DNA from 2 places in the Achromobacter spanius genome. Region 1 is predicted to be linked to the other one. Evidence: predicted binding sites of a transcription regulator. Region 1 holds the regulator's gene; the other holds the start of a gene.
The links. The regulator NrdR, encoded in region 1, represses ribonucleotide reductase genes. The targets are predictions, from matches to a motif close to CACNANATNTNGTG.

Region 1 (15,382 bases):
GGCCGAGCGCCGCCGGCCGATCCCGGCTCCACGAGAGCACCCACGATGGCATTCATGCGGTTTCCTTCTTGAACAGGTCATGGAACACGGGAAAGATCTCGCCGCGATCGCAGATGCGCCGCATGACGAAATGCGGCTCCAGCTTCTGTTCATACTCGGCCCACAGGCTGCTCTTGCGAGCCTCTTGCGAGTCGGGAATTTCGATATAGGCGAAGTACCGTGTCGACGGCAGCAGATGCTCCGCCAGAAAGCGCGCGCTCTTGCCCGCGTCGGCGCCGAAAGAATCGCCGTCACTGGCTTGCGCCGCGTACACGTTCCACCCCGAGGGCGGATAGCGCTTTTCCAGAATCTCGCGCATCAGCTCCAGCGCGGACAGCACGATGGTGCCGCCGCTCTTGGGGTCGTAGAAGAAGGTCTGTTCGTCGACTTCCTCGGCGTTATCGGTATGGCGGATGAAGACCAGGTCCACGTGCTCGTACTTACGCGACAGGAACAGGTACAGCAGGGTGAAAAAGCGCTTGGCCAGGTCCTTCTTGCCTTCGTCCATGGACCCCGAAACGTCCATCAAGCAGAACATGACCGCGCGCGCCATCGGAATGGCGACTGACACCCGATTGCGGTAGCGCAGGTCCAGGTCATCCAGGAACGGCACGCGGGCAAGGCGCTCGCGACAGTCCTCGACCTCCTGCTCCAATGTGCGGAGGGTCGCGGCGGGCGCGCCCGCTGCTTGGGCTTCGGCCAAGGCTTTTTCAGCGTCTTCAAGATCGGCGCGCGCTTTCACGTTCAGCGCAACGCGACGCGCCAACGATGACTTGAGCGTGCGGCTGATGCTCAACATGCTGGGCGAGCCGGTCGTGGTGTAACCGGCGCGCTGCCACTTCTTCTGGCTGACTTCGCCCAGTTGGTTGCGCGCCAGATGCGGCAGCTCCAGGTCCTCGAAGAACAGGTTCAGGAACTCGGCCCGCGACAAGCTGAAGGTGAATTGATCAACCGATTCGCCTTCGCCAGGGTCGGACCCGCCCTCGCCTTGGCCACCCTGCGGCCGGTCGATGGTGTCGCCCTTGGCGAACTCGCGGTTGCCCGGGTGCACCATCTCGCGATCCCCGCCCGAACCGTGGTGGAACGTGGGTTCGGAAATATCCCGGGCGGGCAGATTGATCTCTCCGCCTTGATCCATATCCTGAATGGAGCGGTCACGGATCATCCCGTGAACCGCCTTGCGGATCTGGTCTTTGTAGCGCCGCAAAAAACGCTCGCGGTTGACGGCGCTTTTATTGCGCCCGTTAAGACGGCGATCGATCAGTGAATTCATGATTCACCTCGCTCAGGAAGACTTCCTCACTCGGAGGTACCACTCGCACAGCAGCCTGACCTGCTTTTCCGTGTAGCCCTTTTCCACCATGCGATCCACGAAGCTCTGGTGTTTCGACTTGTCCTCGGCCGAAGCCTTGGCGTTGAACGAAATCACCGGCAGCAGATCTTCCGTATTCGAGAACATCTTCTTCTCGATCACTTCGCGCAGCTTTTCATAGCTGGTCCAGGTCGGGTTGCGGCCATTGTTATTAGCACGCGCCCGCAGCACGAAGTTCACGATCTCGTTGCGGAAGTCCTTCGGGTTCGCGATTCCAGCAGGCTTCTCGATCTTTTCCAGCTCGTCGTTCAACGCGCTGCGATCGAAGCTTTCGCCCGTTTCCGGATCACGGAATTCTTCGTCCTGAATCCAGCAATCGGCAAACGTGACGTAGCGGTCAAAGATGTTCTGGCCGTACTCCGAATACGATTCCAGGTAGGCAGTCTGAATTTCCTTGCCTATGAATTCCGCATAACGCGGCGCCAGGAACCCCTTGATGAATTCCAGATACCGGCGGCGGATCTCTTCCGGATAGTCTTCGCGGCCGATCCGTTGTTCCAGCACGTACATCAGATGCACCGGGTTCGCGGCCACTTCCGTCTGGTCGTAGTTGAAGACGCTGGACAGGATCTTGTACGCGAATCGCGTGGACACCCCGTTCATGCCTTCGTCCGTGCCAGCGTAGTCCTTGTATTCCTGCAAGGCCTTGGCCTTCGGGTCCACGTCTTTGAGGCTTTCACCGTCGTACACGCGCAGCTTGGAATAGATGCTGGAGTTTTCGGGTTCTTTCAGGCGGGTCAGCACGGAGAACTGCGCCATCATGTCCAGCGTTCCCGGCGCGCACGGAGCGGCCGACAAGGAACTGTGGTGCAGCAGCTTTTCGTAGATGCGGACTTCCTCAGACACCTGCAAGCAGTAAGGCACCTTGACGATATAGATACGGTCAAGGAACGCTTCGTTGTGCTTGTTGTTGCGGAAGGTCTGCCATTCGGATTCGTTCGAGTGGGCGAGGATCGTGCCGTTGAACGGAATGGCGGAGAAGCCTTCCGTGCCCTTGAAGTTGCCTTCCTGCGTGGCCGTCAGCAAGGGATGCAGCATCTTGATCGGAGCCTTGAACATCTCGACGAATTCCAGCAGGCCCTGGTTCGCCAGACACAAGCCACCGGAATAGCTGTAGGCATCCGGGTCGTCTTGCGAGTGGCGGTCCAACTTGCGGATATCGACCTTGCCCACCAGCGAGGAGATATCCTGGTTGTTTTCGTCGCCGGGTTCGGTCTTGGCGATGGCCACCTGACGCAGCACCGAGGGGTTCAGGCGCACGACGCGGAATTGCGAAATGTCGCCGTCGAATTCCTTCAAGCGCTTGACTGCCCAAGGCGACATGATGCCCGTCAGGTAGCGGCGCGGAATGCCGTATTCCTTTTCAAGCGTGTCGCCAAAACGCTCCGGATGGAACAGGCCCAGCGGTGATTCGTTGACGGGCGAGCCCTTGAGCGCATAGATGGGATAGCTCTCCATCAGGGCCTTCAGCCGTTCCGCAATGGACGACTTGCCGCCGCCCACAGGGCCCAACAGATAGAGGATTTGCTTGCGCTCTTCCAGCCCCTGCGCGGCGTGTTTGAAGAACGCGACGATCTGCCCGATCACGTCCTCCATGCCGTAGAACTCCTGAAACGCCGGATAGCGCCGGATGGTCCGGTTGGAAAACAAACGGGAAAGACGTGGGTCGTTACGCGTATCCACGACCTCGGGTTCGCCGATTGCCGCAAGCATGCGCTCAGCGGGACTGGCGTACGCCATGGGATCACGTTTGGCGAGGTTCAGATATTCCTCAAGAGAAAGCTCTGACTCCTGCTCTCTTGCATACTGCGACTTGAAGCCTTCGACGATGTTTTGCACGGAAACCTCCTACAACACGCGAAAAATTCACTACGCCTACGTGTCCCCATTGTGCCTAAGTGCCTGCGCAATACTAGTCAAACTCGCATTTGGCATTTCCGGCCAGTTGTTATGTTGCTTTCGCCACACAGCAACCATGAAGCACGATCGGACCCTTATCGTTTAGGCTGCACGCGCCTGACACAAGTTCCGTCAGGGAATGCAACTTACGTGAATAAGTTAACTGGCTCGTCTTCAGCATATTGCTGTGGCAGGCACGCGTGGTGCGACTGCACATGAAATGGACAGCAATGATTTGAAGGGATGAGCGATATCCCGATGGATTCTTATGATTCGAGCAGTAGCCCGATGCGCCCGCCATGCGATGGCAGCGGACGTTCTGAAGAGCGCGTTGCGCTTCGTTCAGCAGCGTGCCGGTTCGGTTGTGAAATAGCGCCGATATCGCGGCACGGGAATCCGTGGTGACGAGGGCGTGTAGCGCGGTTCGGTGATGGCCGTATGCACGGAGCGCCAAGTCATGCACCTATGCTAAAGCCAATTGACGGTTTTGTGGCAATTCATTTGGCGTAATGATCAAAATCGTAATGCGGGTTTTCAGCAAGGAAAACCACGCAAGTGAATCATTCGCAAACTTGCTGCAATTGCCGTGCCGAACGCGACGCCGGTCATCGCCAACCCGACTTTGCACGACCGCATTAGCAGCCGTTGAGTCCGAGTGCTAGCACACGCGACCACGCCGCCATGGCCTGTGGCGTACGCTTGTGAAGCGCTGCGCCGTGTGGATCAGGCAATTGGCGGCAACGCAACGCGCTGCATCAGCGTGCGCCAAGCGCCTTCAACGCGCGCGCGCAGACGCAGGTCCGCCCCCACCCGGGTGCTCTCGATGAATGCATAGCGTCGCGCGGCATCCAGATGCTCAAGCATCGGCAAACGAACCATGCCTGCGGCGTCACCAAGCAGCACGGGTGCCAGATACAGCAGCAACTCGTCCACGCAAGCCGATGCCACCAACGCCCCGCTCAAGCCCGCCCCGGCCTCCACATGCACTTCATTGAACTGTGCCTGCGCAAACCATTGCATCATGCCGGGCAGATCCACGCGGCCCGCCATCGCGCCCGGCAGCACCACAACTTGCACGTTCTTGTCGGCCAGGCGCGCGGCTTTGGCGGCGTCTTCACGCGCGGTGAAGATAATCACTTCAGCGCCATCGAACAAGCGGGCGGTTTCGGGGATGGCGAACATGCCGTCCACCACCGCCTTGCGCGGTTGGCGCGGCGTTTCAACGTCACGCACATTAAGCAGCGGATCGTCCTTCAACACAGTGCCCATGCCGGTCAGCACCACGCAACTACGCGCGCGCCAGCGATGGCCGTCAGCACGGGCTTCGGGGCCGGTGATCCATTGCGACATGCCGTTATGCAAGGCGCTGCGACCATCCAGGGACGCCGCCATCTTCATCCAGACCCAAGGCAGGCCGCGGCTCATGCGCGAGATAAACCCCGCGTTGATCGCCAGCGCCTCTTCGGCGCAGACGCCTGTCGTCACCGCGATGCCCGCCGCGCGCAAACGGGCCAGGCCTTGGCCATTGACCAGCGGATTCGGGTCACCGATGGCCACCACCACGCGCGCCGGCTTTGCCGCCAGCACGGCATCCACGCAGGGTGGGGTGCGCCCGAAGTGACTGCAGGGTTCCAGCGTGACGTACAGCGTGGCGCCCGCCACCGTTTCGTTATGCGCGGCGGCGTCGCGCAATGCGCGGATCTCGGCATGGGGGCCGCCGGGTGGCTGGGTGGCCCCTTCGCCCAGCACCCGGCCATCACGCACAATCACGCACCCCACGCGAGGGTTGGGCGATGTGGTGTAAAGCACGCTTTCAGCCAGCGCCAGGGCGCGCCGCATCCAGAAGATATCGTCGGATTCGCTTGGGGTCGTCATGGCGGAATTGTATGTCTGGCCGCAGGTGTGCGGTGGACCTCCGGGCACTCGCACGGCGTATGCTGGCCCCAAGCGCGCCGGCCACCCGCATGTCCGTTTTGGGCTGGTATGTGGCTTGGGGGGATCTCGTTCAGGGCCGATATGTCGCGCAGAATACGTTCGCACCCTTTAAAATCCTTGGCCAGGAGCCCGGAACATGAAGCAAGCACTGATCGTCATCGACGCACAAGAGTCTTTTCGCCACCGTCCGTTTTGGGACGAAGCCGAATATCCCGCATTTCTGACCAAGATCCAAGGGCTGATCGATTCAGCCAGCGCCCAGGGTATTCCGGTGCTTCAGGTGTTCCACAAAAGCCCGTCCGACGATGCCGCCAACCCGTTTTCCCTTGCCTCGGGACACGTCAGGACGCTTGAGGAATTGCGCATTTCGCCCACGGCCGTGTTCCACAAAACCGTACATTCGTCGCTGTATGCACAGGGCGAAGACGGCGCAACACTGCACGACTGGCTGCGTGAAAACGGCATCGAAGGCATCATCGTCAGCGGTATTCGTACCGAACAGTGCTGCGAGACGACATCGCGCCACGCCAGCGACGCCGGCTTCAAGGTGGTGTTCCCGACGGACGCCACGTTGACCTTCGCCATGCAAAGCCCCTCGGGCAAGCACTACACCCCCGCCGAGATCCGGGACCACACCGAGCTGGTGCTGAACGGCCGCTTTGCCCGCATCACCCACGCGGCCGACGCATTGGCCGGCTGAACAAGGCAAAGCGCCGCATGATTCCCGTGTATTTCATCCTGACGCGGGGCATCGTCCTGCTGGACCTGGCGGGGCCCGCCGAGGCGTTCCGCGTCGCCGAAAAGCGATGCCCGGGAACATTCGAACAGCACTTCTGCGGCCCAACACCTGAAGTGGAAAGTGGTCTACCGGGCTTGAATCTGGCGCGCATCCGGCCATTACCGGCCGCTCTGCCCGCCAACGCGCTAGTCATTATTTCGGGCGTGGTAGACAAGCACACGCGCCTGGACTCGCCGGATGCGCACGCCATCATCGACTGGCTGGCCCTGCGCCACCCCGCGGACCAGTTCACGCTGATGACGGTGTGCGCGGGCGCGTTGTTCGCGGCCTCCGCCGGGCTGACCCGCCTGCGCGACTGCACCACGCATCATTCTTGCCTTGCGCAATTGGCGGACATCGACCCCAGTGCGCGCGTGCACGACAACCGAATCTTCGTTGAAGACGGCAACCTGGTCAGCAGCGCCGGCATCACGGCGGGCATCGACCTGGCGTTGCATATGGTGGCGCGTCATTGCGGGCCGCGCGTGGCAAGCGAGGTGGCCCGCGACATGGTCGTCTACCAGCGCCGCGCGGGCACGGACTCCGCGCTGTCGCCGTGGCTGGAACACCGCAGCCACATGCACCCCGGCGTGCACCGCGTCCAGGATGCGGTGATCCGCAATCCGGCGGCGCCCTGGTCCGCGCAATCCTTGGCGGACCAGGCGCATACCAGCCCGCGCCACCTGACCCGGCTTTTTCGCGAACACGCTGGCTGTACGCCGATGGACTACCTCTATCAGATCCGGGTGGCGCTGGCACGCGACCTGCTGCGCGAAACGCGATTGGATCTGGAGCGCGTGGCGGAGAAGTCAGGATTTGGATCCGCGCAGCACATGCGCCGGGTCTGGCGCAAGTTCCAGCCGAATACGCCCAGCCTGGCGCGGTCGGCCCCCATGCAATAACGGCGCCGAAGCGCCGTTATTCGCGGGCGCGTGAACCGTGTTTATTCCTTGCGCAGCTTGCCGGGCAGCAGCGGCCCTTGCATTTCGCGGATGGCCTCGACGAATTCGCCAATGTCCTCGAAGCTTTTGTAAACGGACGCAAAGCGAACGTAGGCCACCTTGTCCAGCTTGCGCAGTTCGTTCATGACAAGTTCGCCGATATGTTCGGACGGCACTTCACGCTGGCCGCTGGCCAGCAGTTGTTCTTCGATACGCGCAACCGCCGCATCCACGTCTTCGGTGCTGACGGGGCGTTTGCGCAGCGCCAGGCTCAGGCTGGCGCGCAACTTGACGGGATCGTAGTCGCTGCGGCTGCCGTTGCGCTTCACGATGGAAGGCATGGCGAGCTCAACCCGTTCATAGGTGGTGAAGCGCTTGTCACAAGACAGGCAACGGCGGCGACGACGAATGGCATCGCCCTCTTCCGAGACCCGGCTGTCGACAACCTGCGTTTCGGCATGGCCGCAAAATGGACACCGCATGTGTGTTCCCTATAGGCACGGATAGCAAAATTTGAGCATATTGTAACGACGCTACCCCGGGAAGCGTCGAGACGGGCTAATTCGTCCCCAATATCATCACGGCTAGGAACGAGGATAGCGCCCGCCGCCCTGAAAGCAAAGGGACGGCACCTTGCGGGGCCGTCCCTTGCGTGTCGTGATCCTTCGGCGGTAAACCCCCGAAGGTTTGTCACCGGATGCTTATTGCTTGCTGTAGACCGGCAGGCGCGAGGTCAGTTCGTTGACGCGGGCACGCACAGCGGCGATGTTGGCTTCGTCGCGCGGATTGTCCAGCACGTCGGCGATCAGGTTGGCGGTGAGTTCGGCTTCGGCTTCGGTAAAGCCGCGCGTGGTCATGGCCGGCGTTCCCAGGCGGATGCCGCTGGTCACGAAGGGCTTTTCCGGATCGTTCGGGATGGCGTTCTTGTTCACCGTGATGTGTGCCTGGCCCAGCACGGCTTCCGCTTCCTTGCCCGTGATGCCCTTGGCGCGCAGGTCAACCAGCATGACGTGGCTTTCGGTGCGGCCGGAGACGATGCGCAGGCCACGCTTGACCAGCGTGTCCGCCAAGACCTTGGCGTTCTTGACCACTTGCTGCGCGTAGTCCTTGAAGCTGGGATCCAGGGCTTCCTTGAACGCCACGGCCTTGCCGGCGATGACGTGCATCAGCGGGCCGCCTTGAATGCCCGGGAAGATGGCCGAATTGATGATCTTTTCGTGCTCGGCCTTCATCATGATGACGCCGCCGCGCGGGCCGCGCAGCGACTTGTGCGTGGTCGACGTGACGAAGTCGGCATGCGGCACCGGGTTGGGATAGGCGCCGCCGGCAACCAGACCCGCGTAGTGGGCGATGTCGACCATGAACAGCGCGCCGTTTTCGCGCGCGATGCGGGCCATGCGTTCGAAATCGATGTGCAGGGCATAGGCCGATGCGCCGGCCACGATCAGCTTGGGCTTGTGTTCCTTGGCCAGTTGCTCAACTTGCTCGTAGTTCAGGACTTCGTTTTCGTCCAGGCCATACGAGATGAAGTTGTACAGCTTGCCCGAAGCATTGACCGACGCTCCGTGCGTCAGGTGGCCACCTTCGGCCAGGCTCATGCCCAACACGGTATCGCCCGGCTTCAGCACGGCCATGTACACGCCCTGGTTGGCCTGCGAACCCGAGTTGGGCTGCACGTTGGCGGCTTCAGCACCGAAGATCTGCTTCAGGCGATCAATGGCCAGTTGTTCAACCACGTCCACGTATTCGCAACCGCCGTAGTACCGCTTGCCCGGGTAGCCTTCGGCGTACTTGTTCGTAAGCTGCGTGCCCTGGGCCTGCATGACGGCCGGGCTGGCGTAGTTTTCCGAAGCGATCAGCTCAATGTGCTGCTCTTGGCGTACGTCTTCCTTCTGGATGGCGGCCCAAACGTCCGGGTCAGCCTTGGACAAGGTGAGGTTGCGGTCAAACATGACGGGGGATTCCTGAGGCGGTAAGAGAGGAGAAAGCAGTGTCGGGTGGGTAAACCCGAAGAATCTGCGTAGTTTACCCCGTCAGCCGGAATCAATTGCCGCCAAAATGCGCCCGAAGCGGGCAAATTTCGGTCGAAGAGCGCGAAAACCACGGCACCGGCTGCTGGCCGAAAACGCTGCTCAACCCGACTTGAAGAACTTTCATGCAATGGCGACGGAGTGGCAGTGACGACGGCGCCGACGTTGGCCAGCCTCACCGCTGCGCCGCCGGCCCTTGAACGAAAAAAGGGCCGCATCGCGGCCCTATCGAGGTTGCCCGTGACGCAAACTAGGCCTCGGTGGCGCCAATCTGCTTGGGGGCAAGACGCGGGTTGAGCGTGTATGTCCCCGTTACCGACGCCTGCGCCAGCACATGTTTCTGCATGGCGCGCAGCGCGTCTTCGCCCGTGAACGAACCGTTCAGGTTCAGGCTGCTGACGTCCAGCGCATACAGGGTGAACACGTAGCGGTGCACGATGGAATCGTTCCAGGGCGGGCACGGGCCGTCATAGCCGAAATAATCGCCACTCATGTCGTGGTCGTTGGCGAACCACGACGAGTACGAATTGATACCTTGGCGGGCGTCCATGGGCGCCAGAGGGCCGCCTTTGCCACGGGGCGTGATGCCATTGGAAAAGGCGCCTTCGTCAATCTCGCGCATGTCAGCCGCCAGATCAATAAGCACCCAATGGAAGAAATCAACGCGCGGCAGGTCGGCTGGGACTTCGCGGTCTTCCTGGTTGACATCATCGGGCCGCGACGGCACGTCCGGATCATGGCAGATCAACGCGAACGACTGCGTTCCCGCCGGGACGTTGTCCCAGGAAAACTGCGGGTTGTAGTTATCAGCCAGCGCGACGTGCGATTGCGCATCGATCTTGCCGAACGCATAGCGATCCGGAATCGACTCGTGATCGGAAAAAGACAAACTCGAAAGTTCCATGTCGTGCTCCTTGAAATGCCGCAAGGGCGTACCAGCCCTTGTCCGTTTGCTCAGCGTATCAAAAGTTCGCAATCATGGGTTCAAGTTAACACGCGCGAACTTGCGCTTGCCCACCTGCACCACGTAAGTTCCAACCGGCAATTGCAACGATTTATCTTCGACCCGATCGCCGTTGACACGCACACCGCCCTGCTCCACGTTGCGCTGGGCTTCCGAGCCGGAGGCCACCAGACCCGCCTCGCGCAGCAGCTTCAGAATGCCAATCGGCGCGCCGCCTATGTTCACCTCGGGCATGTCCTCGGGAATGGCGCCGTCGCGAAAGCGCGCCTCGAAGGAGGCGAGCGCGTCGTCCGCCGCCTTGGCGGAATGGAAGCGGGTGATGATTTCCTGAGCCAGCATGACTTTCGCATCGCGGGGGTTGCGGCCGCCATCCGTCTCTTGCTTGAGGGCTGCGATGTCTTCCAGCGAACGGAAGGACAGCAGTTCGAAGTAGCGCCACATCAGCGTGTCGGAAATCGACATGAGCTTGCCGAACATCGAGTCGGGCGACTCCGAAATACCGATGTAGTTGCCCTTGGACTTGGACATTTTCTCGACGCCGTCCGTACCCACCAGCAGCGGCATCGTCAGAATGCACTGGGGCTCCTGGCCATATTCCTTTTGCAACTCGCGCCCGACCAGCAGGTTGAATTTCTGATCGGTGCCCCCCAGCTCCAGATCGGACTTCAGCGCCACGGAGTCATAGCCCTGCATCAAGGGATACAGGAACTCATGCACCGAAATCGGGATGCCACCCTTGAAGCGCTTGGTGAAGTCTTCGCGCTCCATCATCCGGGCCACCGTATAGCGCGAAGCCAGTTGGATCATGCCGCGCGCGCCCAGGGGATCGCACCATTCGGAGTTGTAACGGATCTCGGTGCGGGCCGGATCCAGCACCAGGCTGGCTTGCGCATAATAGGTCTTGGCGTTGGACTCGATCTGTTCGCGGGTCAGCGGCGGCCGTGTGCTGTTGCGGCCGCTGGGGTCGCCGATGGTGGAGGTAAAGTCGCCGATCAGGAAAATGACGTTGTGCCCCAGGTCCTGCAACTGGCGCATCTTGTTCAGCACCACCGTATGGCCCAGATGGATGTCCGGCGCGGTGGGATCCAGCCCCAGTTTGATGCGCAGCGGCACGCCGGTCGCGCGGCTCTTGGCCAGCTTGCGAGCGAATTCGGATTCAACCAGCAATTCGTCGCAACCGCGCTTGGCTATACGCAGATCGGCTTCGACTTCAGGAGTAATAGGGGCTTCAGAGGGAGACATGGCAGGGGGACCAAAGCGGCTTCAGCCGACAAAAAGGTGTAAAAAGTGACGAAAACTATCGAAAATTCTAGCCGAATCAGCTAGGATACCGCCCAATCATACGCAACTACTATCTATACGCAGTTGCGGTTCGGCCTACCACCCCGTTGTTCACAAGATGCGCGCAGCGCCAGCCCTTGCCCCGGATATCGTGGCGCGCGGGGCCGATCGTGCCACGCACCCTGAGAGCCCAGCCACCTGAGAGGGTATCTTCACGATGAATCGTGGCCTCCACGAACTGGCGAGTAGCATCAAGCGCAAAGTTGCTGCCCTGTTTGCGCCCGTTGAGCCCAAGCCCCATCGCTCGGGACTTTTCCGCCGCACTCTTCTCGTCACCGCAATCGGTCTGTTTGCCGGCGCCGCCGCCTTGGGCATGGTGCAGCAACCCGACCGCTCCGAACTCCCCCCGTCCCGCATCATCCAGAGCATTCTGCCGCTGACCGCCGAGCAAGTCGAAGTCAGCACGCCGAGCGCCGCGCCGTACATCAGCGAAACCCGCATCCGCCCCGGGGACACGCTTTCCGCGGTACTGCAACGGCTGGAGCTGGACGCGCCCAACCTGCAAAGTTTCCTGACGCACGACGCCAGCGCCCGCAGCATCTATAAGCTGTACCCGGGACGCTCGGTGCAGGCCGCCACGGATGAGCAGGGCAAGCTGATCTGGCTGCGCTACATCCACACGCCCGGCAACGAAAGCGATGGCCAGGTGGTGACGCGCATGCTGCATGTTGCCCCCTCGGGCGATAGCTACAAGGCCGAGGAAGTCACTGAAAGCACCGAGCGCCAGACACGCGTTGCCGTGGGCACGATCAAGTCGTCGCTCTTTGGCGCCACGGACGGCGCCGGCATCCCCGATTCGGTCACCATGCAGATGGCCGACATCCTCAGCGCCAAGATCGACTTTCTGCGCGACCTGCGTCAAGGCGACCAATTCCGCGTGGTGTACGAAGTCCGCTCCCACGACGGCCGCTACGCTGGCGCGGGCCGCGTGCTGGCCCTGGAATTCATCAACGGCGGCAAGACCTATAACGCCGTGTGGTTCAGCCCGGACGAAAAGTCGGGTTCGTATTACGACTTCGACGGCACCAGCCTGCGCGGCGCCTTCTTGCGCACCGCGCTGAAGTTCAGCCGCATCAGCTCCACGTTCGGCATGCGCATGCATCCGATCCACAAGACCTGGACCGGCCACAAGGGCGTGGACTACGCCGCGCCTTCGGGCACGCCGATCCATGCCACGGCGGACGGCACGGTTGAGTTCTCGGGCTGGCAGAACGGCTACGGCAACGTGGTCATCGTGAAGCATCACGGCAAGTATTCGACGCTGTACGCTCACCAGAGCCGCATCGCCGCCGGCATCACCAAGGGTTCCAAAATCTCGCAAGGCCAATTGCTGGGTTACGTCGGGTCCACAGGCTGGGCCACCGGCCCGCACCTGCACTACGAGTTCCGCGTCAACAACGTGCCGATCGACCCCCTGTCGGTGGACCTGCCCGTTGCCCGCGCCCTGGAGCCGGCGGAAGCTCGCGCGTTCAACCAGGCAGTGGCGCCGTACAAGCAGCAAATCCAACTGTTGACGCAGTTCCAGCAGACGCTGCCCGACGCGCTGACCAACGTGGCCAGCCGCTAGACGGCTAGCAATAGCAAACGTCCTGAAAGGCGGCCCGCGCACACTCTGCCGGCCGCCTTTTTTCTTTCTTGAGGCGCCCGTGAACTCCACCGTACCTGTATCGTCCGCCAGCGCGGCGCTTTATATCGGCTTGATGTCGGGCACCAGCGTCGACGGCGTAGACGGCGTGCTGGTGCGCCTGGCCGACACGCAAGCGCCCCAGGTCCTGGCCAGCGCCAGCCTGCCCATGCCCGAGAACTTGCGGCGCGAACTACTGGCATTGAACCGATCCGGCGACGATGAGCTGGCGCGCGCCGCCCTGGCCGCCAATGCGTTGGCCCGGCTGTATGCCCAGGCCGTGGCCGGCTTGCTGCGGGATGCGGGGTTGAGCGCCCGCGATGTGACCGCCATCGGCGCGCACGGCCAGACCGTCAGGCACCGTCCAGAGAGCGGCTATACCGTGCAGCTCAACGCACCCGCCCTGCTTGCGGAACTCAGCGGCATTGATGTGGTGGCGGATTTCCGCAGCCGGGATGTGGCGGCGGGCGGCCAAGGCGCACCGCTGGTTCCTCCCTTCCACGCTGCCATCTTCGGCGCGCCGCAAGGCCGTGCCGTTCTCAACCTGGGTGGCATCGCCAACGTCACGCTGCTTGTGCCTGGCATGCCTGCACGCGGCTTCGACACAGGGCCGGCCAATGTTCTTCTTGACGCATGGTGCCAACGTCATTTGGGCTCGCCCTATGACGCGGACGGCCGCTGGGCCGCCACGGGCCAGGTCGTGGCCCCCCTGCTTGAACAGTTGATCGCCAGCGAACCCTGGTTCGCCCTTCCCGCGCCGAAATCCACCGGTCGCGATCTATTCAACCTGCAATGGCTGGATGACCGCCTTGCGACATTTGACGGCCCTACGCCGGCTCCGCAAGACGTGCAGGCGACCCTGCAACGCCTGACCGCGCGTACGGTTGCCAACGCCATCGACGCGGCTGCCGCACAGACGCAAGAGGTTTTCGTGTGTGGAGGCGGGGCGCGCAACGGCGGCCTGATGCGGGAACTGACGTATTGCCTGCAACGCCCCGTGCATCCGACCGACGCGCTTGGCGTGCCGGCGCAGCAGGTCGAAGCGCTGGCCTTCGCCTGGCTGGCGCAGGCCTTTGTTCAACGCAAACCCGCGGGACAACCCGCGGTGACAGGCGCGCGCGGCCCGCGGGTGCTGGGCGCACTGTATCCGGCATGACGGGCGAGCGTTTCGCGGGAGTGTCAGACCAATGCAAAAAAGCCCTTCGGCATGCCGAAGGGCTTTTACTTTCCTGCCAGGGCGATTACACCGAGAACGAGGAACCGCAGCCGCAGGTGGTGCTGGCGTTGGGATTGCGGATAACGAATTGGGCGCCTTCAAGGTCTTCCTTGTAGTCGATTTCAGCACCGACCAGGTATTGAAAGCTCATCGGGTCAACAAGCAGTTGAACGCCAGCCTTGTCCAGCACGGTGTCGTCTTCGTTCACGACTTCGTCAAACGTAAAGCCATACTGAAAGCCCGAACAGCCGCCACCTTGGACGAAGACGCGCAGCTTCAGGTCGGGGTTGCCTTCTTCGGCCAACAAATCCTTCACTTTGGCGGCAGCCGAGTCGGTAAATACCAAGGGCACAGGCGGGGCGGCCTGAAGATCGACGGTTTCGGTTACTGCATTCATGGTTCACTCCTGGCCGGATCGGCCATATTTCGGTGAGCGGCAACGGCGCTCGCATGGTGTCACTATAGCGCAGGGCTTGACTAGACTCAAAGTTCCAGTTTGACACTTCGCGAGGCGCGGACGGTTTCGCCTTCGAGGACGCTGACGGTCACACTTTCGGGGACAAATCCCTCGGGAATCGCCAGGATGCCCTGGCTGCGTTGGTACTGATCAAACTGCAAGGCCAGCGATGCGGCTGACGTCGACTCGCCCGTGGCGGTTACCGGGCCAGCTTCGGCCCTCACCTGCATGGGGGCCAGTTCCACCGTAACGGTCTCTCCCCCGAGCACACCGGTGGCCTGAAACCGCAGCGCACCCGCAAAAACAGCACCGCCATTGCGGCCGCTGCGCATCAGCAGCACCTTGTAGCGCAAACCGCCGCCTTCACGGTCTATCTGCACGCCGCGGATATCCACCGACCCTTCCGGCCCAGCGGGCAACAACTGCTCGTAGAACGCCAATTGGTCGCGTACCCGGCCAAGCTCGGCCTGAGCCGTGCGCAACTGGGTTTCAAGCTCTTGGCGTGCCGCGCGCTCGATGACGAGTTCGCCGTCCGCCGTATCCAACTGGCTTTGGGTGTAGCGCAACTGCGCGCCCTGTTGGCGCATGGCTTCGGTTTGCGCCTCGGCCTGCTGCTTGCTGATCACCACTGCGTCCTGCGGCCGTGCTTGCCGCAGCGCGTAGCCGTAACCAGCGGAGCCGCCCACCAACAGGCCGATCAGCGCCCCTGCCAGCATGCGGCGCAGCCCGCTCCTGGAGCGGGGTGGCGGGCTGGGGGAAGCGGAGTCGGCTGGCATAAAGCGCGCA
Region 2 (15,382 bases), 2.2 Mb from region 1:
AGCGCGCCGGGCTGGGCCAGCAACTGTTGTTCATCGGGGGTCAGCGCGGCGGCCTGGGCAATGGCGGCCAGGCGTTGTGCGGGGGTCAGCGCGCGGAAGTTGGGTAGGCGTGAATCGGCCACGATGGCAGGTCTCCGTATCGTTATTGAGTGGCCTGATTCTAGGTAAACTGTACCGCTATTGAGAGGTACAGTTTTGCCAAACAGTACCATCGCACTGCACCAATTTTGACGGACGCCCAGGGCGAAAAACACAGCATGAATGACCCCAGCAACACCGGTAAACGGCCGCGCGGCGCGCCCATTGCGGAAAGCCTGGCCAAGCTGATCGGCCAGCAGATTGCCGATGGCGTCTACCGCCCGGGCGACAAACTGCCGTCGCTGCGCGAACTGTCGCAATTGCATCGCTACGCCAAGAACACCGTGGTGGTGGCGTTTGAAATGCTGGTGGCCCAGGGGCTGGTCGAACCGCGCCGGGGCTCGGGCTTCTTCGTGCTGGCCGGCGATTTCGCGCGCAAGGCGGCCGACGAGGAACCCGGCCAATTGAGCCGCGCCATGGACATCGTCTGGCTGATGCGTGAACAGCTCAAGACGCAGCCCGACGCGGTCCAGGCCGGCGATGGCTTTCCGCCCGTGGAATGGCTGGCCGACATGCGCATGGACCGCTATCACCAAAAGGTGGTGCGCACTGGGCTGGGCGCCTTGTTCCGCTACGGCAGCCGCTTTGGCTACGCGCCGCTGCGCGAAAGCCTGGTGCGCAAGCTGGGTGACGTGGGCGTGAATGTGGCGCCGTCGCAGTTGGTGCTGACGCATGGCGCCAACGAGGCGATGGACCTGGTGATCCGCTACTTTGTGCCGCCGGGCGCCACCGTGCTGGTGGACGACCCGGGCTATTACCCGCTATTCGGCAAGCTGAAGCTGGCGGGCGTGCGCATGCTGGGCGTGCCGCGTTTGTCGGATGGGCCGGACGTGGCGGCGCTGGAAGCCTTGTTGCAGCGCGAGAAGCCGCGCTTGTTCTTTACGCAGTCGCTGGCGCACAACCCGACCGGGTCGGACATCTCGCTGGCCAAGGCCTATAAGGTGCTGCAGTTGTCCGAGCGCTACAACCTGATGATCGTGGAAAACGATGCGCTGGCGGACTTCAAGCCCACGTCGGCGGTGCGGCTGTCGGCGCTGGACCAGTTGGAACGCACCATCTACATCGGCAGCTTTTCAAAGTCGTTCTCGGCGGCGTTGCGCGTGGGCTTCATCGCCTGCAACGCGGCGCTGGCCAGCGACCTGGCCGACTTGAAGGCGCTGGTGCACGTCAGCAGTTCGGAATACTGCGAGCGCATGGTGGATGTGATGCTGCGCGAAGGGCACTACGAGCGCCATCTGGCGCGCTTGCGCCAACGGCTGGAGGCCGCCACCGGCCATGCCTTGCAGGTGTTGGATGCGCTGGGCGCCGAGGTGTATTCGCGGCCGACCAGTTCCTTGTATCTCTGGTCATCGTTTCCCGGCGTGGCGGACTCGTTGACGCTGGCGACGGATTTGATGCCCGAGAAAGTCATCATGGCGCCGGGCCGCGTGTTCAGCGTGGATCCCACGGCGGTGTCGCCGTGGTCGCGGTGCAATGTGGGCGCGATCGGGTCGCCGCGTTTTCGGGCCACGTTGGAAGCGGCGCTGGCGGCGCGGCGTTAGGCACCTGAGACTGCCGGTTGTATCTGCCGCTTTTTTCTGCCGCTTTTTTCCTCCGGCTTTTCTGGTTCAGCGATAAGCGAACTCCTCGAACCATTGCCCCAAGGCTCGCCTGCGCCTGCGGACTCAGCATGCGCGCGGCGGGCAGGTTGGAAGCACCGCGCGCCGACTGCACCGCAAAGCGCCGCACGCCCCGGCGCGCCAGCGCTTGCGCCAAGTCCAGCAGCCGTTCCTCGGCCAGCCAATCGGGGTGCCAGGTGATGCGGCATTCAAAGTCCGTACCGGCTGACAGCAACTGCGTCAGACACGCCATGGCCGGGCGATGGGAATCGCGGCGGCCGGTGATGTCGTCGTAGCCTTGCGCATCGGCCTTGATGTCCAGACCCACCCAATCCAGGTGGCGCAACACATCGGCCAGGCGCAAGGGGTAGATGCCGGCCGTGTGCAGGCCCACGCGGTAGCCCATGCGCTTCACGTCGCGTATCAACGATGGCAGGCGGGGTTCCGACAGCGGTTCGCCACCTGAAAACACCACGGCGTCCAGCAAACCCGCGCGGCTTTTCAGAAAGGCGCGCGTATCGCGCCAGTCGTAGCGGGCGGCGCGGGTTTGCAGATCGGGGTTGTGGCAGTAATGGCATCGCCAGGGGCAACCGGCAATAAAGACCACGGCGGCCAACTGCCCCGGCCAATCCACCGTGGAAAACGGAACCAGTCCGCCGATGGCGGGCGCATGCCGGGGCAGGGCCGTCGCCACGGGTGGCGGGGGCCCAGCATGCGCAGCCCTGCGCGCGACCGGTTCAGTGTTGTTCGACGAAGAAGCGGCGTTCATGGAATTCGCCTTGTTTGCCGGTGTTGAAGGACGACACGGGACGGTGATAGCCCATGACGCGGGTCCAGACCTCGCAGTGCACCGGTTCGGGGGTGTTGCCTTCGGCCTCGCACTTGGGGCAGACGTCGTGGTGCCCAGCCAGATACCCGTGGTGGGGGCAGATGGAAAACGTGGGTGTGACGGTGATGTAGGGCAGCCGGAAGTTCGACAGCGCGCGGCGCACCAATTCCTTGCATGCCTGGGCCGATGACACGGCCTCGTTCATGTACAGGTGCAGCACGGTGCCACCCGTGTATTTGCCTTGCAGCGTTTCCTGCAATTGCAGCGCGTAGAAGGGGTCGTCGGTATGGCCCACCGGCAATTGGCTGGAGTTGGTGTAGTAAGGCTGCGCATCGCTACCCGCCTGCAAGATGCCGGGAAAGCGCTTGCGGTCTTCGCGCGCGAAGCGGTAGGTGGTGCCCTCGGCGGGTGTGGCTTCCAGGTTGTACAGGTGCCCGGTCTGTTCCTGGAATTCGGTCATGCGCTCGCGCACGTGGTCCAACAGGCGCACCGCCAGCGCGTGGCCGGCCGGCGTGGTGACGTCGTCGGCGTCGTTGGTGAAGTTGCGGATCATCTCGTTGATGCCGTTTACGCCCAGCGTGCTGAAGTGGTTGCGCAAGGTGCCCAGGTAGCGGCGGGTGTAGGGGTACAGGCCTTGGTCGATGTAGCGCTGCACCACGCAGCGCTTGGTTTCCAGCACGTCACGGCCAAGCTCCAGCAGGTGGTCTAGCCGTTGCATCAGCCGGGCTTCATCGCCCCGGCAGGTATGGCCCAGCCGCGCGCAGTTGATGGTGACGACTCCCACGGATCCGGTCTGCTCGGCCGAACCGAACAGGCCGTTGCCGCGCTTGAGCAATTCGCGCAGGTCCAGTTGCAGGCGGCAGCACATGGACCGCACCATGTGCGGTTCCAGATCCGAATTCAGGAAGTTCTGGAAATAGGGCAGCCCGTAGCGCGCCGTCATCTCGAACAGGCGCGTGGTGTTGGGGTGGCTCCAATCAAAGTCCGGCGTGATGTTGTAGGTGGGAATCGGGAAGGTGAACACGCGGCCCCGGGCGTCGCCGGCCATCATCACTTCGATGTAGGCGCGGTTGATCATGTCCATTTCTGCTTGCAGTTCGCCATAGGTGAACGGCATTTCCTCGCCGCCCACGTAGGGCACCTGTTCTTTCAGGTCGGCGGGGCAGGTCCAGTCGAAGGTCAGGTTGGTGAAGGGCGTTTGCGTGCCCCAGCGGCTAGGCACGTTCAAGTTGAAAATCAGTTCCTGCATGGCCTGCTTCACGTCCGCGTAGGTCATGGCGTCGCGGCGGATGAACGGGGCCATGTAGGTATCGAACGAACTGAAGGCTTGCGCGCCCGCCCATTCGTTTTGCAGCGTGCCCAGAAAGTTGACGATCTGGCCGATGGCCGCCGACATATGCTTGGGCGGCGTGGATTCCACCTTGCTGGGCACGCCGTTGAAGCCTTCGGTCAGCAGTTGGCGCAAGGACCATCCCGCGCAATAGCCGCTAAGCATGTCCAGGTCGTGGATGTGGAGGTCGCCATCGCGGTGCGCCTGACCCGCTTCGGGCGTGAACACATGCGACAGCCAATAGTTGGCCGTGACCTTGCCGGCCACGTTCAGGATCAGGCCGCCCAGGCTGTAGCCCAGGTTGGCATTGGCGTTGACGCGCCAATCGCGTTGGTCCAGGTATTCCTCCATGGCGCTTTCCACATCGACCAGCTTGTTGCGGTCGAATGCAGCGGGAGGGGCTGGGACGTTAGGGGGGAGATCGTGCGGAAGCAGCATGTCGGACACCATATGTAGTGGAGTGTCAAAACTCTATCACTACATATGGTGTTGATGTCTGCCTATGGAAGACGATGTCAGCCTGGCTTGATGCGGGTCAAACAGGGAAAAACGGAGGGGAAAATCGCAATGCGGCTTTCGCCTGGCGTCAGAAGCCGATGCCAATACCCGCCAAGGAAATGGCCACGGCCAGCGCAGCGGTGCGGGCGGCAGGGCGGGGCGCCCAAGACAGCATGCCCACCCATAGCAACGCGCCCGCCGACAGCCAGCCCAGCCACGCCACCACACCCACTGTGTTGCCCCACAGGCCCACACAAGGCAGCAAGGCCAGCGCCAGCAACAGCACGCCCGCGCCGCGCAGCACGCGCGTGTGGCCCGCCGACGGATCGCGACCCCAGACCTGATCGTAATGGCGTGGCATGGCCAGGCTCAGGCAGGCCATGCCCGCATAGGTCAGCAACAAAGCCACTGCAATGGCGAATACGTCGTTCAGGTTCATGCCGCAGCCTTTTGAGTCGCGCGAGGGGTGCGCCGGGTGGGCGCGGGCTCAGGCCTTTTCCACAAACGGATGGCTGCCCAGGCGGATAGTACGCCAACGGCCAGGGCGGTCAGTTCCACGTCCGCGCTTTCCCAGTCGCCGCGCGCCATCTGCGCCACGGGGTGGTCGCCCAATGTGGCGAATGACAGCACCGGCAGCAGCAGGCATAGCGCCGCCAGCAAGCCCAGTTGGGTCGTCCACGCAAGCCGGGGCCGACACAGCCAGGCATGCGCCAGCATCAACGCCCACAGCCCGAAAAAGCAGCGCAGTTCCCACAAGGCGCGGTTTTCCAGTGCGACGGGCAGCAGGCGGTTGGCCCAGAAGTAGCCAATGCAGGCCACCGCCAGACCGGCAAGCGCGGCCACATTCAGGCCTTCGATCAGGCGGTACATGCGCGCGGTGGCGGCGCCGAATTCATTACCCAGCTTGGCGCGCCGCTTCACCATGAACAGCACGGCGCCCGTGCCCATCATGGCGGCCCCGGCCAGGCCGCATACGAAGTACAGCCACTTCACGGCCAGCCCGCCAAACGGCGCCATGTGCAGGTCGCCCATGACCTGGCGCGTGAGTGCCGGCGCGCCGCCGATGACGCCGCCCGCCGGGCGCATGCGCAGCAGTGCGCCCGTGGCCGCCGAGAACTCGGCCATGCCAGTGGTGGCGCTGATGTTGTGCAAGGCGTCGCTGGTTTCGTTCCAGCCGTAGACCGCAACGCGCATGGAACTGTCTTCGGGGTTCTGGATGACGATGGCGCGCGCGCTTTGGCCAATCAGGGATTCGGCACGCGCCACCAGCGGTTCCAGCGGCGGCATGGCCAGGGACTGGCCGGTGCGCACGGGCCTTTCTTCGCCCTGCATTTCGGCCAGGTAAAGGCGGGTGGCTTCCATGCCGGCCCCGTACTGCGCCACGACGGGGGCGGGCATCAGTTGCGCACTGGAAATCACGATGCCGGTGTAGGCAATCATGAACTGGAAGGGCAGCGTCAGCACCGCCACGGCGTTGTGCGCGTCCAGCCAGGAACGCTGGCCTTTCTTGGCGCGGAAGGTGAAGAAGTCCTTGAAGATGCGCTTGTGCGTGACCACGCCCGAGATCAGCGCGACCAGCATCGCCATGGTGGCGAACGCCACGATCCACACGCCGAAGCGGCTTTCGTGAAGCATGTAGTGGAAGTTGACGAAGTGCGTGCCGCCCAGGGTGGCGCGGCCTGCTTCGTCATGATGGTCGTCCAGTTCGGCGCCCGTGGCGGGGTCCAGTTCGGCGTCGGCGTACATGCCGTTCTTGTCGAACCAGTAGACCGACAAACCGTTGTCATGGTGCCGGTTAACGGGCCAGATCTCCCACATGCCCGCGCCCCGGTGATGGCGCGCCATGTAGTCCACGGCCAGGTCCAGACGGCGTGCGCGGTCCACGGGTGTGCGGTCTTGCGCGGCCGCCGCGGCATCGGCCGCCGCGGCATCGGCCGCCGCGGCTTCCGCCGCGTGGTGCTCGGGCGTCATCCAATGGGTGATGGGTTCGGCGAAGAGGGCCAGCGATCCGGTCAGGAACACCGCGTACAGCAGCCACGAAAACCACAGGCCGACCCAGGTGTGCAACCAGGCCATGGATAGGCGGAAACCGGATTTCAGAGCGAACCTCTTATTGTGGGATTGCCGCCGTGAGCTTGCGGGCAAGAAGTTTTATTGAGAATTGTTCCGATTCTAAGCTAATTGGGGACATCAATGTGAAGGCGCTTATGTGGCGACTTCAGTATGGCGACGTCAACGTTGAGGCGGCCGGACTCGCTCGTCTTGGCCCAAAGCGCTTAGAACGCCCGGGCCAGCGCCGCGAAGAAGGCGTCGTCGTTGATCTCGACGCGCTTCTTATAGCTGGGTTTGCCGCGCGCGCTCAGCACCACGACAACGAGCTTGTGCGCCGGGTTGATGTGGATGAACTGCCCATAGATGCCTTCTGCCTGGAAGGCGCCGGCCAGGGCGGGGTCCTTCAACTCTGGCACCCACCACATGTAGCCGTAGGGAATTTCAGTGTCGCCAATACGGTACGGGGTTCCTGCCTGCGCCACCCAGTCCTCGGGCAGCAGGCGTTCGCCATCCAGTTGCCCGCCTTCCAGGACGAATTGCCCGAACCGTGCGTAGTCACGCAGGGTGGCATTCATGCCGCTGCCCGAGATCGTCATGCCGCCGGGGCATTCCGCCCACCAGGTCGCGTCGGATTCCATGCCGATGCGCGACCACAGCCGCGACTGCAGGTAGTCGACCAGCCGCTGGCCCGTTGCGCCTTCCATCACCGCGCTCAGCAGATACGATTCCCCCGTGTTGTACGCCCAGGCCTGGCCCGCCGGTTGGCGCGCGGGCAGGCCTTTCATGAAGTCTCGGATGCCGCCTGCTTGCCAGCGGGTCTGGATGTCTAGCAATTGACGGCGCTCGGAGGCCGCGTCGCCGTAGTCCTCGTTCCATTGCACGCCCGAGCACATGCGCAACATCTGGCGCAGCGTAACTTGGCGATAGACCCCGCCCAAGTCCGCGTACCGCGTCACCGGATCGTCCAGCGAGTGGATCAGCCCTTCCTTGAGCGCCACGCCCACTAGCGTCGCCGCCACCGACTTGGCCAGCGAACACGAGTTCCAGCGCGTTTCAGGCGCGATGCCACGCTGATAGGTCTCGAACGCGACTTGCCCGTCCTTCATCACCAACAGGCCGGCCACGCCGTTGGTGGCCAGATAGTCGTACAGGTCGAACACACGCCCTTGATCCTGGATGCGCAAGGCGGGCATGCCGCCGGGCCGCAGTGGCAGATCACGCACGCGCTCGCCGCGCGCCACGGTGTCGGACGCAAACCAGCCGGGGTCGCTGGACAGCGCCAGCGCAAGTTCGTCGGGGAGCAGGGTTCCGTCGTAGAACCGCATCAGATGCGTCTTCAGGGCGGGCGTCAGGGGCATGGCAGGTTCCAGATTTGAATTCATGGGTGGTGGACGGCAGGCGCGCGCCATGCGGGCCTTAGTCGTCCTGCATCACAAAGTGGCCGGGCGCGACTTCCTGGTAGCGCCGTCGGGGTGGCGTATAGCCGGGCGGGCGCAGCGTGTGCCGGATCTCGTCCTGGATCAGATGGCGCGGCATGGCCAGGCGCGCGCCCGGGTCCGCCACGGGCACGGCGTCCAGCAAGCGTCGCGTATAGGGATGGCGGGGGTCGTACAGCACGGCGGCGCGGGAGCCGATCTCGACGATCTCGCCCATGTACATCACCGCGACGCGATGGCTTACGCGCTCCACCACGGCCATGTCGTGCGAGATGAAAAGATAAGCCAGCCCCAGGTCGCGTTGCAGCGTCAGCATCAGGTTGATGATCTGCGCCTTGATCGATACGTCCAGCGCGGATACTGCCTCGTCGGCCACCAGCAACGACGGCCCGAGCGCCAGGCTGCGGGCGATACAGATGCGCTGGCGCTGTCCCCCGAGAATTCCTGCGGGTAGCGGTCGCCGGCCGCGCTGTCCAGGCCCACGCAGGCCAGCAGTTCGGCCACGCGGGCGCGCAGTGCGTCGCCCTTGCAGACCTTGTTCACGATCAGGGGGCTGGCGACTGCCGCCGCAACGGTCTTGCGCGGATTCAGGCTGGAGAATGGGTCTTGAAACACCATCTGCACATGGCGCGCCATGGCGTCGCGGTCGCGGCCCCTGGCTGCGTGGATGTCCTGGCCATTGACCCGCACCGTGCCCGAGGTTGGCGTCAGCAGGTTCATGATGCTGCGGCCAATGGTGGACTTGCCGCAACCCGATTCGCCCACCAGCGCCAGGGTTTCGCCTGGCTGTACGCTGAACGACACGTTCTCGACGGCATGTACCATGCCGCGGTCGCGCGACAGCAACCCCGAACCCATGCGGTACCGCATCGTCAGCGCCTGAACCTCGAGCACAGGCGGGGCGTCGGCGCGCGCGGTGTTCGCCGTTTCCCGGGCTGGCGTCTTGATTCCGGTTTGACGGTCGATGGCGGGAAACGGCATCGGACGCGCTACGTCTTTCATGGCGCCCAGGCGCGGCACGGCCGCCAACAGGGCCCGCGTATAGGGCTCGGTGGGCCTATCGAAAATACGAGCGGTGTCGCCACATTCGATCTGCTGCCCGCCGCACATCACGACCATCCGGTCCGCCACTTCCGCCACCACACCCATGTCATGCGTGATGAACAGCACCGACATGCCGTCTTCCTGCTGTAGTTCGCGGATCAGGGCCAGAATCTGTGCCTGGATCGTGACGTCCAGCGCGGTGGTCGGCTCGTCGGCGATCAGCAGCCGGGGCCGGCAGGCCAGCGCCATGGCGATCATGACGCGCTGGCGCATGCCGCCCGACAGGTGGAACGGATAGTCTTTCAAACGAGTCGCCGCGGCCGGGATGCGTACCTTCTCAAGCAGGCGCAGCGCCTCGGCCTGCGCCGTCGGCCAGTCCAGGCCCCGATGCAGCATCAGCGATTCAGCCACCTGGAATCCGATGGTGCGCACCGGGTTCAGGCTGGTCATCGGCTCTTGGAAGATCATTGCGATATCGGCGCCGCGAATCTTGCGCATCTGGGGTTCGGGCAGCGCCAGCAGGTCGCGGCCGCCCAGCAGGACGCTGCCCGACACCTGCGTATCGCGCGGGTTGAGCAAGCGCATGATCGACATGGCCGTCACGCTTTTGCCCGAGCCGGATTCGCCCACCACGGCCACCGTTTCACGCGGGGCTACCTCGAAGTCCAGGCCGTTGACGACGGTCTTCCAGCCGCCCGGCACCCGGAAGCGGGTGTGCAGGCCGGCGACGCGTAGCACCGGCGCGTTCACGCGCTCAGCCCCATTGCGGACAGACGCAACCAGATCGTCTTGATCTGCTGGTATTGCGCCATGGCCTCCAGCCCTTTGTCGCGCGCCAGCGACCCCGAGCGCCGGTAGCCGCCGAAGGGGGTCTTGATGTCACCCTCGGTAAAGCCGTTGACCGCGACCGTGCCGCACTCCAGGCGGCGCGCGAAGTACATGGCGCGGTCCAGGTCACGGGTGTAGACGGTGGCATGCAGGCCGTAATCGGTGCCGTTGGCAATCTGCAGCGCCTGGTCCATGCTGTCCACCGGCAGGACCCCCAGGACCGGGCCGAAGATCTCTTCGCGGGCGATAACCATGTCCGGACGCAGGTCCGCGAAGACGGTGGGACCCAGATAGTGCCCGCGACCGCCCGGCGCGCCACCGGCTTCCAGCACGCGGCGCGCGCCTTCCTCCAGGCCCTTGGCCACATAGGACTGCACGCGGTTGCGCTGGCCCGCCGAAATCAGCGGGCCCATGTCGGTTGCCGGATTCAGCGGGTCTCCGATCACGATCTGCTTGGTTCGCGCGATGATCTTCTCCACGTAGGCGTCCTGCCGCGACCGCGCCACCAGTTGGCGCATGTTGGCCGAGCAATTCTGACCACCATTCCAGAACGCGGCCATCACGGCATTGTCGATCAGATCGTCGGTCAGGTCCGCGTCATCGAGGACGATGAAGGGGCTTTTACCGCCCATCTCCAGCCCCACCGTTTTCAGGTTGCTGGACCCTGCGTATTGCAGGAACAGCCGCCCCACGTCGGTGGACCCGGTGAACGACACGGCATCGATGTCAGGGTGTTGTCCGATCAAGCGTCCCGTGGTTTCGCCCGGCCCCGTCAGCACGTTCAAGACGCCCGGCGGAATGCCCGCCTCGATCGCCAGCGCCGCCAGGGCCAGGGTGGTCAGCGACGTTTCTTCGGCTGGCTTGACGATGACCGAGCAGCCGCTGGCCAGCGCGGGAGCCAGTTTCCACGTGGCCATCAGCAGGGGAAAGTTCCAGGGCAGCACCGCCGCCACCACGCCGATGGGTTCGCGCACGACCATCGCGCAGTCTTCCTGCCCGGTCGGGGCCACGTGGCCGTAGCTCTTGTCCACCAATTCGCCGTACCACTGAAAGATCGCCGGCACTTCCTGCGTGATCTCGCGCAGGCAGTCCCGAATGGGCTTGCCGCTTTCCAGGCTTTCCATGACGGCCAGCTTGACGCCATCACGGCGGATCAACGCCGCCAGCCTCAGCAGGGCTTCCTTGCGTTGCTCCGGTGCGCAGCGCGACCAGGCGCCGCTGCGGAACGCCGAGCGCGCCGCCGCCACCGCGCGGTCCACGTCTTTTTGACCGCAATGGGCCAACGTGCCGAGCACGGCGTCGGTGGCGGGGTTGCTGGTTTCGATCAGCGCTCCGTTATCGGACGCCGACCAGTCGCCGTCGATAAAGGCGCGGTCGGGCAAGCGCAGGCCGGCGGCCATGCGTTGTAGTTCTGCATGGCTGGGAAGGGGCAGGGCGGGTTCGGACATCATTGCTCCAGGAATTAGATGGCCGCGTAGGGGCGTGAATACGCTCCACGCAGGAAACGGTCGGCCGAGAACGGCGCCAGGTCGGTCTTGGGTTCGGCGCCTCGGGCCAATGCGGCAAGCGTGCTGCCGACCGCGGGACCCAGGCCGAATCCGTGTCCGGAAAACCCCGTGGCGATGATCAGGCCGCGAGCCGGCCAGGCGGCATCGATCACCGGCAGCGCGTCCGGCATGACGTCGATGTTGCCAGCCCAGGACTTGACGATTTCAACGGGGGGCATCCGCGCGAACAATTCCGCGAACCGCTTGCGGTTGTCGCGCACGCGATGCGTGTTGGGGGCGATGTCCGGATCGCGGGGCTTGATCGCCCAATCCGATTTCGGCACCGACAGCCGGGTGTACAGGTCATTGACGAAGGGCTTGCCCAAGCGGAACGAAAAGCCCTTGTGGTTGCGCACCACTTCACGCAGGAAATAATGCGAGGCGCGCAAAGAGTCCAGCGTCAGGTCGATATCGGTGCCGGCATCTGTGGCGATGATGCAGGACCCATCGGGCCGCTGACGCAAGCCCAGCCCGTAGCCCACGAAGCAAGGCAGGCCCATGGCGGGCAGCGGCGCTGTCAGCGATACGGTGCTGCGTACGACCTTCTGCGGCAGTTTCACATCCAGCGCCTGCAACAGGCGAAAGGTCTGCGCGCCGGCCGCGCAGATGACGATGGGGGCGCGCACGCTGCCGTGTTCGGTCTGCACGCCGCACACGCTGCCGCCCGCGACGTCCAGGGCGCTGACGCCGCAATCTTCCAGCACCACGGCGCCGGCGCCGATGGCCGCGCGGGCAAAAGCCAGGGTCGCCAGGGTGGGTTCGGCCTGGCCATCCGATTCGGCGATGATGCCGCCTTCGGTACGCCGGGACACCATCGGAAACCGCGCCGCGATCTCGTCGGGACTCAGCATGCGCGTGTCACTGACCCGGCCTCCGGCCTCGGCAAGCCAAGCCTGGTAGGACCGGCGCTCGGACTCGTCGGCGCACAGGAACAGGCAGCCGCTGCGCATCCAACCTGTCTCGTGGCCCAGCTCTGCCCGCAAGCCGGGCCAAAGCGACAGCGCCTGCGCCGCCAGGGGCAGCTCGGCCGGGTCTCGGTAGAGCGACCGCACAAAGCCCCAATTGCGTCCCGACTGCTGCGAGGCAATGCGGTTCTTTTCCAGCAGCACCACTTTCAGATTGGCGCGAGCCAGATACCAGGCGGCGCTGCAGCCCATGATGCCGCCGCCGATGATGACCACGTCGGCCGTGGCGGGCAGGGGCTCGGCCCTGTCCAGCAGGCGCGACACCGCGTCGGCCGGCGCATGGTGCAACAGGTTAAGCGGTGGCATCGACGATGGCGTCCATGTCGATCTCGACCCGGATGGCGGGATCGAACAAGCCGGCCTGCACGGTGGTGCACGCGGGATCTATGCCCCGAAACGCCGCCGCGTACACGTCCATGACGGCGTCGTAGTCTTCGGGCCGGGCGATATAAATACGCACCCGAACCACATCGCGCAGCGACGCGCCCGCCTGCTGGAAGGCATGCTGCGCATTACGCAGGATCTGCTCGGTCTGCGCCTGGGCGCCGTCGGCCAGCACGTCGGCGACATAGTCGTAGCCGGTTGTGCCGGACAGGCGGATGTGGCCGTTCAACGCGACGGCGCGCGCATAGCTGTAAGTGCGTTCATACTCGCTGCCGGAGTAGATGGCTTTGCGGCTGCCGTGTTGGCGGGTGTTGTCGTTCATGTGGGTGTTCATCCAGGAGTGCGTCATTGGCGAGCAGGATCGCGCGAAAGGCGTTGCCGCGTCGATGTCAAAAAATCGCGGGCGGGATGCAATTAATAGAACGACGGCGGATGGCCGCTTCGCCACGACGCGGGGCAGGGCACTTGCCTGGTCATGGTTTTCCCGTAGCGCGTTCCCCCGCGCTTGGGCGACCCCGGACCCGGTGCAGATTATTGCGGTTTCGATTCCATTTATTCGACTCGACACTGCCGAAGGCGTTGGGATTCAATCGGGTCATTCCGGGAACAGCCCGGCGCCGCGCAGCAGGCCTCGCGGCATTCCAGATGAAAGGGGAACGCAGGATGCAGGTGGATTTTGTCATTGTGGGCGGCGGGATTTCAGGCGCGGCAGCCGCCTACTTTCTTTCTCGGTCGGGAAAGGTGGCGCTGATCGAACAAGAGCCGCATTTCGGCTTTCATAGTTCGGGGCGTACCGCCGGCCAGTTCACCGTTGGCATTTCGGCCGACCAGATGCGCGCCATGGCCGCTGCCAGCCGCGCGTTCTTTTATGAACCGCCCTCGGGCTTTGCCGACCTTCCCCTGATCGAGCAGCGCGGCAGTCTGACCTTGGGCCGCCATGCTCAAAAGGCCGTGCTGGACACCTTGCACGCCCGTATCGGGCAAGCGGGCGGCAACGCCGAATGGGTGGACCGCGAACAAGCGATGGCCCTGTTCCCCGCGTTGCTGGCCGACAAGTTCGACCTGGGCGTCCATGAAACCGATGCGCAGGACATCGACGTGAACACGCTACTGCAGGCTTACCTGAAAGGCGCCAAGCGCAACGGGGCCGTGCTGGCGACCAATACGCCGGTGCAGGGGATAGAACGGCACGCCGGCAAGTGGCGCATCCGCACCCAGGAAGAGGACTACACCGCCAACGTGATCGTCAATGCGTCCGGCGGCTGGGCTGACACGATTGCCCAGATGGCGGGCGTGGCGCCCATCGGCATTACGCCGTACAAGCGCACGGCCTTTACCTTTCCGCTGCTGCCCGGTTCGGAAGGCGGGCACTGGCCGCATGTGTGCAACGCGGACTACCAGTGGTACGTCAAGCCGGAACATGGTTGCTTCATGGGCTCGCCCGCCGACGCGCAACCGGTGGCCCCGGGCGAGGTCTATCCCGAAGAGCTGGACGTGGCGCAGGGCATCTACAACATTGAGATGGAAACGAGCTTGCGCGTGCCGCGACCCCTCAGCGTCTGGGCGGGCGTGCGCAGCTATGTGCGCGACCGCAACCCGGTCTGCGGCGCGCGCGCCGACAGCCCTGATTTCATCTGGTATGCGGCGCTGGGCGGTTGCGGCGTGCTGACCTCGCCAGCGATGGGGCAGGCCGTGGCGGCGCTGGCGCAGCGCAATGCCTTGCCCGACGCGTTGCAAGCCCGTGGCCTGACGCCCGAGGCGTTGTCGCCCGACCGCGCCACGCTGCGATCCGCCTGATTCCGGCAAATTCAAACAAGCAAACCACAACGGGGAAACGCAAGCCATGATCCAACACAAGATTTCCAAACGGGATTTCCTGAAGCTGTCGGCCACGGCCGGCACCTTGATGGCCGCGCCCGCCTGGGCACAAGCGGCACCAGCCACGACCACGCCGCCGTCCGCCCCGCGCGGACAGGTGATTGCCGGCATTTCGCAGGAACCCACGGTATTCAATCCGCTGATGCCGGGCAGCGAAGTGGACCAGGGCGTGTGGTGGCAGTTGTTCAGCACGCTGTGGTTCATCGACGCGCAAGGCAACATCGTGGCCGACCTGGCGCGCGAAGTGCCGTCTGTCGCCAACGGCGGTCTGTCGGCCGACGGCCTGGTCTGGAAGGTGAAGTTGAAGACGGGCGTCACCTGGCACGACGGCAAGCCGTTCACTGCCCGCGACGTCAAGTACACGCTGGAATTGATCAACAACCCTGCGTTCCGGGCGCGCAATCGCGTCGGCCATTCGCTGGTGCGCGACATCACCGTCGTGGCCGATGACGAAATCCATTGGCGCATGGAAAGCAGCTTCACGCCGTACATGTCGGTGCTGTCCCAGACCTTCATGGTGCCGGAACACATACTTGCCACGGCCGCCGACCCCAACACCGCGCCGTATAACCAGGCGCCCGTGGGCACGGGCCCCTTCCGCTGGGGCGCGCGCCGCGCGGGCGACCATATCCAGTTGGAACGCAATCCCGCCTATCACGGCCAGGGCCCCTACCTGTTGCGCGTCATCTTCAAATACATCCCCGACCAGACGATGCTGTATACGCAATTCCGCAGCGGCCAGATCGACTACCTTGGGCTGTCGGGCATCCAGCCCAGCTTCGAACAAGAGGCGGCCAAGCTGCGGGGTGCGCGCATCATGGCGGTGCCCACGCCGTTTATTGAACACGTGGCGCT

Region 2: ELS24_RS13830 (ribonucleoside triphosphate reductase) is a predicted target of NrdR. The motif match lies at 4,371-4,384, and genes of this name have one in related genera.

The regions. Positions count from the first base shown of each region.
Region 1 is NZ_CP034689.1:790,753-806,134, reverse strand. Features, by position in the region: gene ELS24_RS03580 (SpoVR family protein) at 1-56, opposite strand, end outside; gene ELS24_RS03575 (YeaH/YhbH family protein) at 53-1,312, opposite strand; gene ELS24_RS03570 (PrkA family serine protein kinase) at 1,325-3,241, opposite strand; gene ribD (bifunctional diaminohydroxyphosphoribosylaminopyrimidine deaminase/5-amino-6-(5-phosphoribosylamino)uracil reductase RibD) at 4,034-5,185, opposite strand; gene ELS24_RS03560 (cysteine hydrolase family protein) at 5,382-5,945, shown strand; gene ELS24_RS03555 (GlxA family transcriptional regulator) at 5,963-6,925, shown strand; gene nrdR (transcriptional regulator NrdR) at 6,967-7,446, opposite strand; gene glyA (serine hydroxymethyltransferase) at 7,666-8,916, opposite strand; gene ELS24_RS03540 (YbhB/YbcL family Raf kinase inhibitor-like protein) at 9,245-9,898, opposite strand; gene tyrS (tyrosine--tRNA ligase) at 9,971-11,200, opposite strand; gene ELS24_RS03530 (M23 family metallopeptidase) at 11,457-12,866, shown strand; gene ELS24_RS03525 (anhydro-N-acetylmuramic acid kinase) at 13,000-14,079, shown strand; gene erpA (iron-sulfur cluster insertion protein ErpA) at 14,165-14,536, opposite strand; gene ELS24_RS03515 (DUF6776 family protein) at 14,623-15,372, opposite strand.
Region 2 is NZ_CP034689.1:2,986,937-3,002,318, forward strand. Features, by position in the region: gene ELS24_RS13815 (hydroxymethylglutaryl-CoA reductase, degradative) at 1-125, opposite strand, end outside; gene ELS24_RS13820 (PLP-dependent aminotransferase family protein) at 258-1,679, shown strand; partial or broken gene ELS24_RS13825 (anaerobic ribonucleoside-triphosphate reductase activating protein) at 1,746-2,505, opposite strand; gene ELS24_RS13830 (ribonucleoside triphosphate reductase) at 2,474-4,345, opposite strand; gene ELS24_RS13835 (DUF3325 domain-containing protein) at 4,482-4,832, opposite strand; gene ELS24_RS13840 (PepSY-associated TM helix domain-containing protein) at 4,829-6,469, opposite strand; gene ELS24_RS13845 (serine hydrolase domain-containing protein) at 6,670-7,803, opposite strand; partial or broken gene ELS24_RS13850 (dipeptide ABC transporter ATP-binding protein) at 7,862-9,663, opposite strand; gene ELS24_RS13855 (aldehyde dehydrogenase family protein) at 9,672-11,204, opposite strand; gene ELS24_RS13860 (NAD(P)/FAD-dependent oxidoreductase) at 11,216-12,571, opposite strand; gene ELS24_RS13865 (Rid family hydrolase) at 12,558-12,971, opposite strand; gene ELS24_RS13870 (NAD(P)/FAD-dependent oxidoreductase) at 13,313-14,446, shown strand; gene ELS24_RS13875 (peptide ABC transporter substrate-binding protein) at 14,493-15,382, shown strand, end outside.